DNA from 3 places in the Clostridium sp. BNL1100 genome. Region 1 is predicted to be linked to each of the others. Evidence: predicted binding sites of a transcription regulator. Region 1 holds the regulator's gene; each other region holds the start of a gene.
What was found. Region 1 encodes HrcA, which represses chaperone genes, less so after heat shock. Its sites were predicted from a motif close to TGTTAGCACTCNNNNNNNNNGAGTGCTAACA; they were not measured.
Positions count from the first base shown of each region.

Region 2: the regulator HrcA is predicted to act here: its motif matches at 2,577-2,607, upstream of htpG (molecular chaperone HtpG).
Region 3: the regulator HrcA is predicted to act here: its motif matches at 2,300-2,330, upstream of groES (co-chaperone GroES).

Region 1 covers NC_016791.1:2,457,710-2,462,930, forward strand. The annotation lists gene dnaJ (molecular chaperone DnaJ) at 1-419, opposite strand, end outside; gene dnaK (molecular chaperone DnaK) at 581-2,431, opposite strand; gene grpE (nucleotide exchange factor GrpE) at 2,489-3,085, opposite strand; gene hrcA (heat-inducible transcriptional repressor HrcA) at 3,113-4,159, opposite strand; gene CLO1100_RS10280 (hypothetical protein) at 4,352-5,221, opposite strand.
Region 2 covers NC_016791.1:1,736,985-1,742,205, forward strand. The annotation lists gene yhbH (sporulation protein YhbH) at 1-1,127, shown strand, start outside; gene CLO1100_RS07185 (SpoVR family protein) at 1,165-2,553, shown strand; gene htpG (molecular chaperone HtpG) at 2,677-4,569, shown strand; gene CLO1100_RS07195 (AMP-binding protein) at 4,637-5,221, opposite strand, start outside.
Region 3 covers NC_016791.1:462,751-467,971, reverse strand. The annotation lists gene CLO1100_RS02065 (DUF6106 family protein) at 1-153, opposite strand, end outside; gene groL (chaperonin GroEL) at 327-1,958, opposite strand; gene groES (co-chaperone GroES) at 1,980-2,264, opposite strand; gene CLO1100_RS02050 (tetratricopeptide repeat protein) at 2,468-3,898, opposite strand; gene hisIE (bifunctional phosphoribosyl-AMP cyclohydrolase/phosphoribosyl-ATP diphosphatase HisIE) at 3,899-4,534, opposite strand; gene hisF (imidazole glycerol phosphate synthase subunit HisF) at 4,614-5,221, opposite strand, start outside.

The DNA.
Region 1 (5,221 bases):
TCAATACCAAAGGCAGCTTCTTCGAAGCTGATCTCCATAGAGTATTTAATGTCAGCACCCTTTTGAGGACCTCTTCTTGTTTTGCTTCTTCCTCCAAAGCCTGAGCCTCCAAAGAAAGTTTCAAATATATCTCCGATTCCTCCAAAGTCAAAATCAGAAGAGAAACCTCCTGCACCGCCAAATCCGTTAGGGTCTGTTCCAGCATGACCGAACTGGTCGTACCTGCCCCGTTTCTGAGAATCACTAAGAATCTCATAGGCTTCATTTACCTCTTTGAACTTTGCTTCTGCAGTCTTATCTCCTGGATTGACGTCCGGGTGGTACTTTTTTGCAAGATTTCTATATGCTTTTTTTAGTTCAGCATCAGAAGCGTTTCTCTCAACGCCCAATACTTCGTAATAATCTCTTTTTTCTGCCATCCAATTCAACTCCCGTCTCATTACACAGCAAACCAGCAACCTAAAATAAGCCAGAGCTGTATTATGTAAGCTTTGGCGTTTATAAAAACCTTATGCTGTTAATGCTGTTAATGCTGTTAATGCTATAGGGGCTTTTTAAGCCCCTATACATTATTATATATTTATTTATCATCGTCAACTACTTTATAGTCTGCATCAACAACATTATCATCCTGTGCTGCTCCAGCTGCTCCCTGTTGTCCTCCAAAACCAGCAGCTCCAGCGTCTGCCTGTGCTCCTTGAGTCTGTTGATATATTTTTGAGGATATATCATAGAAGGACTGCTGTAATTCTTCGGTAGCTTTCTTTATTGCTTCGGTATCAGTACCTTTAAGGGCATCCTTTACCTTGTTTACTCCGCTTTCAATCTTTGACTTGTCTTCAGCAGATACTTTATCGCCAAGATCTTTTAATGACTTCTCTGATTGGTAAACCAAGGAATCTGCATTATTTCTAACATCGATTTCTTCTTTACGCTGTTTGTCTTCCGCAGCAAATTTTTCTGCTTCTTTTACAGCCTTGTCTATATCGGAATCAGACAGGTTAGTTGAGGCAGTTATTGTTATCTTCTGCTCGTTACCTGTTCCAAGGTCTTTTGCGGATACATGAACTATACCGTTTGCATCTATATCAAAAGTAACTTCGATTTGTGGTACACCTCTTGGTGCTGATGGAATACCTGTAAGCTGGAATCTTCCAAGAGACTTGTTGTATTGAGCCATTTCTCTTTCGCCCTGCAATACATGAATCTCAACACTTGTCTGTCCGTCTGCCGCTGTGGAGAATACCTGACTCTTCTTGGTAGGAATAGTTGTATTTCTTTCAATCAGCTTTGTGAATACTCCGCCAAGTGTTTCAAGTCCAAGTGATAATGGTGTAACATCCAGAAGCAGAAGTCCGGTTACATCACCTGTCAATACACCCGCCTGAATTGCAGCACCAACGGCAACACATTCATCAGGATTAATTCCCTTGAAAGGATCTTTTCCTAAGTACTTCTTTACTGCTTCCTGAACTGCAGGAATTCTTGTAGAACCACCAACTAATAGAATTTTGTCTATCTTGTCAGGTGTAAGTCCTGCATCCTGCATAGCCTGTCTTGTAGGACCCATAGTATTTTCAACCAAATCAGCTGTAATTTCATCAAATTTTGCTCTAGTAAGAGTTACATCAAGATGCTTTGGTCCTGTTGCATCAGCAGTTATAAACGGCAGGTTTATATTTGATGAAGTCACACCGGAAAGTTCTATTTTTGCCTTTTCAGCTGCTTCCTTCAATCTCTGCATTGCCATTTTGTCGTTTTTGAGATCTATTCCACTTTCCTTTTTGAATGTATCAACAAGGAAATCTATTACTCTCTGGTCAAAGTCATCTCCGCCAAGTCTGTTGTTACCGTTTGTTGCAAGAACTTCGAATACGCCGTCTCCGATTTCAAGTATGGATACGTCGAATGTTCCTCCACCTAAGTCATAAACCATTATTTTCTGGTCATGCTCTTTGTCAAGACCATATGCCAAAGCTGCTGCTGTAGGCTCGTTTATAATTCTGAGAACTTCCAATCCCGCAATTTTACCGGCATCCTTTGTTGCTTGTCTTTGAGCATCGCTAAAGTATGCAGGTACGGTGATTACAGCCTGAGTTATGGTTTCACCAAGATAAGCTTCCGCATCAGATTTAAGCTTTTGAAGAACCATTGAGGATATTTCCTGTGGTGAATATTTCTTACCATCTATATCAACCTTACGGTCGGTTCCCATATCTCTCTTTATTGAAATAATTGTTCTTTCCGGATTTGTGATAGATTGTCTTTTTGCGACTTGCCCTATCATACGTTCACCTGTTTTTGAAAATGCAACAACAGAAGGGGTAGTTCTATTTCCTTCCGGATTTGCAATAACAACAGGCTCACCGCCTTCCATAACTGCCACACATGAATTTGTGGTACCTAAATCTATACCAATTACTTTTGACATAAATAATACCCTCCTTAATATATTTATTAATCGTTTTTTTATTTTTAAACTACTGTGTTAGTTTACTACCTTTACCATACTATGTCTGATTACTTTACCCTTCATTGTATAACCCTTCTGAAATTCTTCAACCACAATATTTTCACCGATTTCATCATCTGTTACATGCATTACGGCATTATGGAGTTCTGGGTCAAAAGAATTATTGACCGCCTCTATTGCTTCAACTCCTAGTTTGTCGAGACAATCCTTCAACTGTCTCATAACCATTTCAACGCCTTCCTTCAATGGACTATTTTCAATGTTTTCTGCGGCTTTTAAGGCTCTTTCGAGGTTATCTACTACCGGAAGGAAGGTATTTACAGTGTCTATTGCTATATCAAGGCTAAGGGCTTCCTTTTCCTTGATTGTTCTTTTTTTATAGTTGTCAAACTCGGCTGCTGTACGCTGAACCATATTTTTGAAATCTTCACATTGTTTTGCCTTTTCTTCCAACTTTGATTTTAGTTCCTCAATCTCCGTACTTACTGCTTCGTCACCCTTCACATCAGCAGTCCCTGATACCTCCGGATTTTCTGCTCCTTTGTTGATTTCTTCAGCATTCATTTCATTAGTGTTTTCGTTTTCATCCTTAGGATGTTTTTCTTTTTTCATTACCTGAATACTACCTCCTTATTTATACTATCCATTATCCAGGAGTTTAAGAATCTCCTGATTGATTTTATTCCTTATATAATTCATAGATGACACAACCTTTGAATACTCCATTCGGGTTGGCCCGATAATGCCTATTGTTCCTATTACATGATTACCTACACTATAGGATGCAGTAACCAAACTGCAATCCTTTATACCTTCTATAGCATTCTCATTTCCTATGTGAATAATTATCTCATTATTTTTATTTGAATTATTTGTAAGAAGGTCAGATACAAATTTCTTTTCATCTAATATATTCAAAAACTCCTTGGCCTTATCAACTTCCTTAAACTCCGGAAAATTCAGAATATTTGTAGCTCCTTCAAGATATACTTCCGGCTTATCAATGGTCTTAATCAAATCCTCTATTCCGTCGAGGATAGGTTTAATTAATCCATAAGGCAATGAATTCAGTTTTTCAAACTTTTCATTTAATATGTCCGATTTTAGCATTTCCAAAGTAAAACCTTTTAACTGCTCGTTTAGCATATTTGAAATCTGAATTAAGAAATCGGGCGTAACACTTTCAGGAATTCTTATCAGATTATTTCTTACAACGTTAGCATCTGTAACAATAATTACCAATGCTTTCCCAGGCTCTATAGGTACCACCTGAACAGCTTTTAATACACTCTGTTTCATATGAGGGGTTATCGCCATAGAAGTATATTTGGTAAACCTGGACATAACCGCTGATGCATTCCTTATAAGCTGGCTGAGTTCATTTATCCGAATGTTCATATCACTTCGGATTTTCTCTATTTCACTATCTGTTAATTCATTTATCTTCATCAGCTGATCAACATAAAGCCTGTACCCTTTATCGGAAGGAACTCTGCCTGCCGATGTGTATGGCTGCTCCAAAAGCCCCATTTCTTCAAGATCAGCCATTTCATTTCTAATTGTAGCCGAGCTTAAACCAAGTTCATGCTTCTTGGCAATAGTTCTGGAACCTACAGGTTCAGCAGAGTATATATAATCATCTATAATTGCTTGTAGTATTTTCAATTTTCTATCGTCAAGTAGCATTATAATCACCCCTCTTGTTAGCACTCTTTAATGTTGAGTGCTAATTATATACTAAAAATAACATTAGCATATTTGTTTGTCAAGTATTTTTCTTGTAATATTCGGTAATAAATTATAAAATCTAAAAGACCCTGCACAGAATAAATATACATTCCGATACAAGGTCTTTTTTAGTATTTCAAATAGTTATTTTTAAATTCCGCCGCTCATTTGTTTGTAGTATTCTGCACAAGCATACTTTCCTGATTTTTCACGATATATTTCAAAGAAAAATACAATTGTTATAAATTCGGCAAGATATGATACTATGGACGATACAGCTCCTCCAATAATAGGAATCCATCCTACCACCAATCCTAATATTGATCCGGCAATTGTTCCAATTATAGTAATAAGGATAGTGGTACCTAAAATTGTCCAGAAATTACCTGAAACATAACGGAATGATTTTTTCAACCCTGTCAGTATATCTGAATCTTCTACACAAACTGATGTAAACCACAGTGAAGTGTATACACCAAGCGCTACACAAGCAACTATGAAAGCCAAAGTAAACAGTACCATCAATATTGCACCTGCAACATTTGAAACCACTGTTATTACTACCACTGCAATTGCAACAAGTATTAAATAAGCAACTATCATTCCTATCCAAAGAGCAATTTTTAATAATCCGTAGAGTACAAATCTTCCGATATACTTTGTCATGGAAGATGTCATATCACTAAGAGTTGAAGTACCTGTCTCATACTTTTTATTTATCATTCCGTATGTTGCAGGATAAACCAGAATAGATAAAACCAGAGTCAAAACTGTTGAAATTATCATACTTATAATCATTGCAGGCCCATACAAGCTGAGGAACATATGGTACGATGGAATAAATTGCCCACTATTGTCCATCATCTGTTCAAATATCTGTTCAAAATTCTTAATATTAAATAAAAATCCTAAGGATCCCACACCCATGATCATACTCGGTATTGCCATAGCTATTAGCAATGGAATCGTTATTATAAAGTTCTTAAACGTAAACTTAAATGCGTTTTCAAGGTATCTCAT
Region 2 (5,221 bases), 720 kb from region 1:
AACTTGTTGAGGAATCCATAAAGAAGAATCTAGGCAGTATTATTGCAGAAGAAAGCATAATAGGCAAAAGTAAGGATAAGAAAATCAAGATTCCCATAAAAGGAATAAAGGAATTCCAGTTTATATATGGCAAATCCAAGCCCGGCGTAGGAGCAGGTGACGGTAATGAAAAAAGGGGCGATAAATTTGCGGGAGAGGCACAGGAAGGAAAAGGCAAGGGAGGTGCCGGAAATCAGGAAGGAGAAGAGGTTTTTGAGACAGAGATAACCATTGAAGAGGTAATAAAATACCTTTTTGACGACATGAACCTTCCCGATATTGATAAAAAGCAGCTATCCCAGTTGGAGGAAAAAAGCTACAGAAAGCTTGGTTACCAGCATAAAGGTATTCCTCCGAGACTTGCCAAAAAACGCTCAGTCATTGAAAAAATAAAGCGTAAACAAGCATCCAAAAGGTCTGAAGATGGAGAGGATACTACATATGATAAAGAGGAAGCTGAAGAAAGGTTTCCATTTATAGAAGAGGATTTAAGGTATTACAGAATCAAAGAGGATAACAAAAGGGATTATAATGCAGTTGTGCTGTGTATTATGGATGTTTCGGGTTCAATGGATCAAACAAAAAAATATCTGGCAAGAAGCTTTTATTTCCTTTTGTATCAATTCCTGCGATTGAAATATGCCAACGTGGATGTTGTTTTCATAGCTCACACAACAACTGCAAAGGAAGTAAACGAAAGAGAGTTTTTCCACCGGGGTGAATCCGGTGGAACCTACATCAGCAGCGGATATGACAAAGCACTGGAAATTATTGCAGAAAGATATAGTCCTACCAACTGGAACATTTATGCTTTCCACTGTAGTGACGGAGACAACTGGTCTGAAGATAATAAAAGAGCTGTAGAAAGTGCTAACAAGCTTTGTGAGGTATGCAATCTGTTCGGCTATGGAGAAATAGTACCCGGTTATTACAATATAGGCAGTACCATAAAAAACGAATTTCAGACCAAGATTAAAAGTAAGAACTTTGCAGCTATTAATATCAATAAAAAAGAGGATGTCCTTCCGGCACTTAAAAAGCTCCTTGATAAAGCAAGCGACAGGGACGAGAAGGCGATTTTAAATTAGATTAAATATTAAATAAATCGGGAGGAATAAAAAGCTAATGGCGGATTTTAGTTTAAAGGAGCTGGAATACTGGAATGAGCGTATAGAAAAAATAGCGGTGGAAAGCGGCCTGAACTTTTATAATCAGGAATTTGAAATAATAAACTATGAAGATATGATAGGCTATGAATCATACGTAGGAATGCCATCCCACTATCCCCACTGGAGTTACGGAAAATCTTACGAGAGGATTAAAACTCTACATAAATATAATCTTACAGGACTTCCGTATGAAATGGTTATAAACTCCAACCCGTGTATAGCCTACCTGATGAAGGATAATTCACTTCTTGTTCAGATACTTACAATAGCACATGTATATGCACATAATGATTTTTTCAAAAATAACAGGCTTTTCAATAAAGGAACAAAAGCTGAGTATGCAGTAGAGACCTTTAAAAACCATGCGAACCGTATACGTGATTATATCTCTGATCCGAGCATCGGTTATGCAAAAGTCGAAAAGATTCTTAATGCAGCACATGCTATAAAACTGCAAACGGAAAGGATAATTGACTTCCGCAATAATAAAAAGGAAAAAGAGAAATCAAAATCCGCTTTATCTGAACATAAATCTGATTTTCCGAATCTTGAAAGGTACTCCGGAAATGAAAGGAAGGATGACACTGAGTCTGGCAGTCAGGAAATAAAAATACCGGAGGAGCCTCAGGAGGACATACTAAGCTTTATTGAAGAATATGGCCGTTTGCAGGACTGGGAAAAGGATATACTTTCTATTGTAAGAGAAGAAGCCCAGTACTTTATACCACAGATTGAAACAAAAATAATGAATGAGGGTTGGGCCAGTTTCTGGCATTTTACCATATTAAACAAGCTTGAACTTCCTCAGAATATGCATTTTGAATTCTTAAGAAAACACAATGAGGTAATCAGGCCTTTAAAATCAAGTATAAATCCTTATTTCATAGGATATAAAATCATTGAGAACCTATATAATACACAGGGTATAGATAAAATATTTGAGGTAAGGGAAAACGAGAGAGATCAATCTTTTATCAGAAGATACCTGACGCAGGAATTATGCGGTGAAATGAATCTTTTTGAATATATAGCTACGGGAAACGATTATATGATTTCAGAGGTTTCAGATGATGAGGGCTGGAAAAAGGTAAGGGATACTTTGTGCAATACAGTGGGTATTGGGAGTATTCCTACAATAAAAGTAACTGAATGGAGCACAAAGGAGAATACTTTATTCCTTGAACACGAATTCGACGGGCGTGAACTGGAATTGAGCTACGCTTATGAAACCCTTAAACATCTTGTGGATTTATGGAAGGGAAAAGTCGTATTGACTACACACCTGGAAGAAAAGAAGAAAAATATATCATGTGATGAAATGAAAAGGATATCGCTGTACACTTGAGATAGAGCCACTTTCATAAAACTTGTTAGCACTCTTATTGGTTGAGTGCTAAAAAATACTTGAAACTTTACACTATTCGAGTTATATTATTAATAGTGTAAAAAATGAAGTGGAGGTAATATTATGAAACACGAAAGCGGAAGTATTTCAATAAATACGGAAAACATATTTCCAATAATTAAAAAGTGGTTGTACTCTGAAAAGGACATATTTATAAGGGAACTTGTGTCAAATGCAAGTGATGCCATTAGCAAAATGAAAAAACTTGATGCTATGGGAGAAGCCGAACTGCCCGAAGGTAATAAATTTGAAATAAAGGTCATTGTCAATAAAAATGATAAGACCATAAAAGTAATAGATAACGGATTGGGAATGACAGAGGAAGAAGTAAAAAAATATATAAATCAGATTGCTTTTTCAGGAGCAGTCGATTTTCTTGAAAAATACAAGGACAAGTCAGACGACGGGCAAATCATAGGTCACTTTGGACTTGGATTTTATTCGGCATTTATGGTATCACAGCGCGTTCAGATTGACACACTTTCATATCAAAAAGATGCAGCTGCTGTAAAGTGGGTAAGTGATGGAGGAACAGAATTTGAAATGTCAGATTCCGACAGGAATGAGAGAGGAACAACAATAACTCTCTATCTGGCTGATGACAGTCTGGAATTTACGGAAGAATTCACAATGAGAACTACCCTCGAGAAATATTTTGCCTTCCTGCCATATGAACTATATCTTGAGGATGCTGCAAAGGTAGAAGAAAAGAAAGAAGAAACAAAAGAAGGCGAAGAAACGCCAGATTCAGAGCCTAAAAAGCCTGAACCTTTAAATGATACACAGCCTCTTTGGCTGAAAAATCCAAAGGACTGTACAGACGAAGAGTATAAGCAGTTCTATTCAAAAGTGTTCCATGACTTTAATGAACCGCTTTTCTGGATACATTTAAATATGGATTACCCATTCAACCTAAAGGGTATACTTTATTTCCCTAAGCTCAAACACGAATTTGAGACTAACGAAGGGCAGATAAAGCTTTACTATAATCAGGTATTTGTTGCGGACAATATAAAAGAGGTAATTCCTGAATTTTTACTGTTATTAAAAGGTGTGCTGGATTGTCCTGATTTGCCCTTGAATGTTTCAAGAAGTTTCTTGCAGAACGATGGTTATGTAAACAAGATTTCCACTCACATAACAAAGAAGGTTGCAGACAAGCTTACATCCATATTTGAGAATGACCGGGAAAACTATAATAAATACTGGGATGACATAAATCCATTCGTTAAATATGGCTGTTTACGTGAAGAAAAATTCTATGACAGAGTCAAGGATGTACTTATATTCAAGTCAACCAAAGGAGGATACACTACTCTCAAGGAATATCTCGAAAACAATAAGGACAAACATGAGAACAAAGTATTCTATGTTTCAGATGAAAATCAGCAGGCTCAGTATATCAAGCTTTTTAATGAAAACGGAATGGAAGCGGTAATACTTACAAATATGATTGACAATCACTTTATGTCTCTCCTTGAAAGCAAAGGCGCAGGCCTGCAGTTTAACAGAATAGATGCTGATATTTCTGAAAGCATGAAGCACGAGAACACAGGTATTCCTGAAGCTGAAGTCAGCTATCTTGAAAATTTATTCAAGGAAACTGTAAATGATGAAAAACTTAAAATACAGGTTGAATCCTTGAAAAATGAAACTATACCGGCTGTAGTACTGCTGTCAGAGCAGTCAAGAAGAATGCAGGAAATGAGTAAGATGTTCGGGGGAATGGATATGGGTCATATGTTCCCAAAAGAACAGACTCTTGTGTTGAACTCTTCAAATAAACTCGTAAAGGCATTACTTGATTTAAAAGAAAAGGATGAAAGAAAAGAAGATGTGAAACTGGTAAGCGAACATATATATGATTTAGCCATGATGAGTCACCAGACTTTGGGGCCTGATGCAATGGCCAAATTTATACAAAGAAGTAATGAAATATTGATAAAAGTTCTTTAATATAAAAAAACGGCAAGCAAAAACCCGGATGGCATTAAATGGCTATCCGGGTTTTATATATGATTTTCTATTTATCTTTATCTGTCTGTCTTATTTCAACACGTCTTATTTTTCCACTTATGGTTTTAGGAAGCTCATTTACAAACTCAATGATTCTTGGATATTTGTAAGGTGCCGTAACCCTCTTTACATGATCCTGAAGTTCCTTAACCAGTTCGTCACTTGGAGTATAGTTCTTAGCAAGTATAACCGTAGCTTTAACAATCTGACCTCTGATAGGGTCAGGAACAGCAGTTATGGCACATTCCAAAACTGCAGGATGTTCAAGCAAAGCACTTTCAACCTCAAAAGGCCCAATTCTGTAACCTGAGCTTTTAATTACATCATCAGCTCTGCCCACAAACCAGAGATAGCCGTCTTCATCACGCCACGCCATATCGCCTGTATAATAAATACCATCATGCCATACGCTCTTAGTAAGTGCCTCGTCTCTGTAGTAGCCACCGAACATACCGGCAGGTTTCCTTTTGGTAGTCCTAACAACAATCTGGCCTTCTTCACCATCCTGACATGAATTTCCGTTGTCATCAAGAAGGTCTATATCGTATCCCGGAGACGGCTTACCCATTGACCCCGGCTTTGGCTCCATCCA
Region 3 (5,221 bases), 2.0 Mb from region 1:
TGCTACAAGCAAAACCGGCATGAAGGTTTGTAGGAAGCTCACTGAGCCAACTATCATGATTAACAATAAGCCAATTACAATTGTAGCTGCAATTATTACTGAGTCAACAGCAGATTTTCTGCGTTTTACAATTTTCTCCATAAATATATCCATTTTTAAAGCCCCTCCTCATTGGAACAAACAAAGCATTTTTTAAAGCTTGTTAAAATAATAATAAATTAACAAGATAATATCAAGTATTTAGTGAAATTATTTTTAATTTACCATGTAAATACAAATAGAGGATGACTATTTTGTAGCCACCCTCTATATAACTTTTTTTATTCTTAGTACATTCCGCCCATTCCGCCTGGCATTCCACCTGGCATAGCTGGTGCCTCAGGTTCAGGCTTATCAGCTACAACACTTTCTGTTGTAAGTACCATTGCTGCTACAGAAGCTGCATTTTGGAGAGCTGATCTTGTAACCTTAGCAGGATCAACTATTCCACTATCAATCATATCTATATATTTTTCGTTAAGTGCATCGAATCCGATACCCTTTTCGCTTGCTTTAATCTTGTCAACTATAACTGATCCTTCAAGACCTGCATTTGCTGCTATCTGTCTTACAGGTTCTTCAAGAGCTCTTAATATGATCTGAACACCTGTCTTTTCGTCACCGGAAGTTGTATCAAGTAATTTAGCAACTTCAGGGATAACGTTAATTAACGCTGTTCCACCACCGGCTACTATACCTTCTTCAACAGCTGCTCTTGTTGCAGCCAGTGCATCTTCAATTCTCAATTTCTTTTCTTTCATTTCAGTTTCAGTTGCAGCACCAACCTGAATTACAGCTACACCGCCTGACAGCTTTGCAAGTCTTTCTTGAAGCTTTTCTCTGTCAAAGTCTGATGTAGTATCTTCAATCTGAGTCTTGATGGAGTTTATTCTGCTCTTGATTTCTTCCGCACTTCCTGCACCATCAACTACTATAGTATTTTCTTTTTGTATAATTACCTGTCTTGCTTTACCAAGCTGAGCTATCTGAGTTTCTTTGAGGTCAAGACCCAATTCTTCAGTTATAACTTCTCCGCCTGTTAATATAGCTATATCTTGAAGCATAGCTTTTCTTCTATCACCGAATCCAGGTGCCTTAACGGCTACGCAAGTAAATGTTCCTCTTAATTTGTTCAGGATAAGAGTTGTAAGAGCCTCTCCTTCCATATCTTCTGCGATTATGAGAAGCTTCTTTCCCTGTTGAACGATTTGTTCGAGAATTGGAAGTATATCCTGAATGTTTGTTATTTTCTTGTCAGTTATAAGGATGTATGGATCATCCAAAACTGCTTCCATCTTATCTGTATCTGTAACCATGTAAGCTGATAGGTATCCTCTGTCAAACTGCATACCTTCAACTACTTCAAGGTTTGTTCCCATAGTCTTTGATTCTTCTACAGTGATAACACCGTCATTTGTTACTTTTTCCATTGCATCGGCAATAAGAGTTCCTATTAATTCCTCATTTGCGGAAATAGTTGCAACTCTTGCGATATCTTCCTTACCTTTTATTTTACGGCTATTTGCCTTGATTCCTGCAACAGCAGTATCAACAGCTTTCTGCAAACCTTTCTTTAAGATCATAGGGTTTGCTCCAGCAGCAACGTTCTTCATACCTTCTCTGATTATTGCCTGTGCAAGTAAAGTTGCTGTAGTAGTACCGTCACCGGCTACATCGTTTGTCTTTGTAGCAACTTCTTTAACTAGCTGAGCACCCATATTTTCAAATTTGTCTTCCAATTCAACTTCTTTTGCTATAGTAACACCATCGTTTGTTATTAATGGTGAGCCGAATTTCTTATCTAAAACAACATTTCTTCCCTTAGGTCCAAGGGTAACTTTTACTGTATCAGCTAATTGGTTAACACCTTTTTCAAGTGCACGTCTAGCTTCTTCGCCAAATTTAATTTCCTTTGCCATTTCTTTTACCTCCCGTTATAATTATTCAACAATTGCGAGGATATCGCTCTGCTTCAATATTGTATATTCCTGACCGTCAAATTTTACTTCTGTTCCGGAATATTTGCTGGTAAGTACTCTGTCTCCAACTTTAACTTCCATTTTAACTTCTTTGCCATCTACTACTGTTCCAGGTCCTACTGCAACTACCTCTGCTACTTGTGGCTTTTCCTTGGCACTTCCTGGTAATACGATTCCACTTTTAGTAGTCTCTTCGCTCTCAAGCATTTTAATAACTACTCTATCGCCTAATGGTTTTATCTTCATTGTTTTACCTCCTTGAATATTTAATGCTTGTAAACTGTTAGCACTCACTTCTATCGAGTGCTAATCACATTTATAATATTATATATTGAATAAAATATTATCAAACGCTTTATAATCATAAATCGAGCAATATTTTGCCATTTAGCCCAATCATGGTTTTATTACTAATTATTTCTTCCATTTACTCTGATTTTTTTGAAATATCAAATTTGTTCCTTATACTTAATTTTTTTGAGTACTTTATTAAACGCAATAGAAGAAATTCCATACTTTTGTATTAATTCCTCCTTTTCCATTTCAATAAAGTTCTCTTTGCAATAGATATATTCAATTGCAGCAGAAAAGGCAAATATGTCTTTTTCATTATCTATCAAAAGTTCACCCGTATGATATATTATGTTATACAACATTTGTATTATTTCCTTTTCGTATTCAGGAACATACATTATTTCCTTATGAAGTACAACACACTCAACTACAGAATTATACTTTTTGGGAATCTTCCTGAGAGCTCTTTGTCTTGGTTTAGAGGCATTTGTAAATATTTCTATATACCTGAAGGGACTATACATGCAATCTTCAGGTTCCCCAATTATTCTGAATATTTCCTTATATTCTTCCAAAACAGATACTTCTGAGGTATCTTCCTTTATAAATTCACTTACTTTTTTGACCCAATCCGAAAAGTCTATATCCAATGTTTTAATTGATTGCAGATTTTTAATAATCGGGTTTGCCTTTCCGTAATTTTTTGTTGATATATAGCCTATAAGCAGTAAAGAACATATGAATAAGTCACTGTACTCAACAATATATGTTTCCAACAAGTGAATCAATTCATCTATTTTATTAAATATTATTAAAGTAGTTGCAATACATAAAAGGTCCTTCCTGTTGTATATACTTCTAAACGGAAGGATCTTCAATAATTTTTCTACCCGGGAATATTTCCGGGTGTGGTATAAGTTATATATTTTAAGACTGTTAGCCCAAATGTCTTCACTATATATATTTGTAACTGTGGCAATAAAATTTGATGCTCGTTTATAATTCTGCTGCTCCATCATTATAAGTACAAGCAGATTACGTGCGTCTGCGTTCATGGGGTTAAATGCTATTGCTTTATATAGTTCACTTACCGCCTCGTCAGTTTTGTTATTTAGAAGGCTTTTGCGAGCCTTTTTTAAGTTAGTTTGAGACAACCTTAAAAATCTGTTGTCTCCGGAAATGTCATTATACAGTTTCAAATAAAATATCATTTCTGAAACTTCTTCGCTGAATTCACCATCACTGTCAAAATAAATATACTTTTCAAAGTATTCGGCTGCTTTTTTCATATCACCAAGCTCAAAGCTGTTACAGCCCATACCGAAATAGCAATCATGCATTGTAGGGTCATAGTGTAAAAGTATATCCATGAATATCCTGTTGGCTTCTCTTGGCCTTTGCATTTCAGAAAGGAAGCATGCTATGTTAAATTTATACTCCATATTCTCAGGACTTAGCTCAGCTGCCTTAACCAGATGTTTGTAAGCGTCGTTTAAATTCCTTTTGTTGGCGCAACGCAGTCCCTTATAGAAATAAAATTCCGGATTATTCCGATATTCATCGATGCTTAATAAATTATTTTTCACTTATCTTCTTCCTTTTAATTCTCCGTATATGTCTTCAAGAGTGAGGCCTCTTTCTACAAGCAATACCATAAGATGGTACATTAAATCCGATACTTCGTATCTTATTTCTTCTTTGGATTGGTTTTTTGCCGCAATTATAACCTCTGCAGCCTCTTCTCCTACTTTTTTCAATATCTTGTCCAAGCCTTTTGTAAACAGGTAATTAGTATATGAACCTTCTTTAGGATTAACAGTTCTGTCTACTATTACGTTGTAAACTTCATGAAGAATTGCTGCTGTTGGCTTTTCTTCTTCATTTTCTTTCCATTCTCCGTCAACCATTGTTCTGAAAAAGCATGTCTTGTTTCCTGTATGGCAAGCAGCATCAATCTGTTCTGCCTCTATCAAAATTGTGTCTCCGTCACAGTCCAGCTTTATTGACTTAACAAGCTGAAAGTGGCCTGATGTCTCACCTTTCAACCAAAGCTTGCTGCGGCTGCGGCTGTAATAATGAACCTTTCCTGTCTCTATTGTCTTGTCAAAAGCTTCCTCGTTCATGTATGCTACCATTAAAACCGCTTTTGTTTTTGTGTCCTGAGTAACTACGGGAACAAGACCTTTCTCATCAAATTTAACCGAACTTTTTAAGTTATTCATTATTGAACGCCTCCATACACTCATTTATTTATCATATCAAAAATTTTTTGTTTGTACAGCTTTTAACTGTTTTTATTTTTTAAAGTCTGGTTTCAATACCATTATTTTTTAAGTAACCTTTTAAATCACGGATTTCCATCTCTCTGAAATGGAATAGTGACGCTGCCAATACCGCATCTGCTTTTCCATCCAAAAGGGCATCCTTGAAATGCTCCATTTTTCCTGCTCCGCCGGATGCTATCACCGGAATTTTTACATTTTCGGATATTGTCCTTGTTAACTCTATATCATATCCGTCTTTTGTTCCGTCCTTGTCCATGCTTGTTAACAGGATTTCACCAGCTCCCAGTTTCTCTGCTTCTATAGCCCATTCAACGGCATCTTTACCTGTGTTTACTCTTCCGCCGTTGAGATATGTATCCCATCCCGAGCCGTCAGCACGTTTTTTTGCGTCTATTGCCAATACTACACACTGGCTTCCGAATTTCCATGCAGCTTCTGATATCAGCTCAGGTCTTTTCAGTGCAGCAGAATTTACACCAACTTTATCAGCTCCGGCTTTCAATATCTGGCGGAAATCCTCTGCCGTCCTGATTCCACCACCTACAGTGAACGGAATAAATACTTGCTCTGCTACCCTGCTGACAACATCAAGCATTATTGACCTTGCATCTGAAGAAGCAGTAA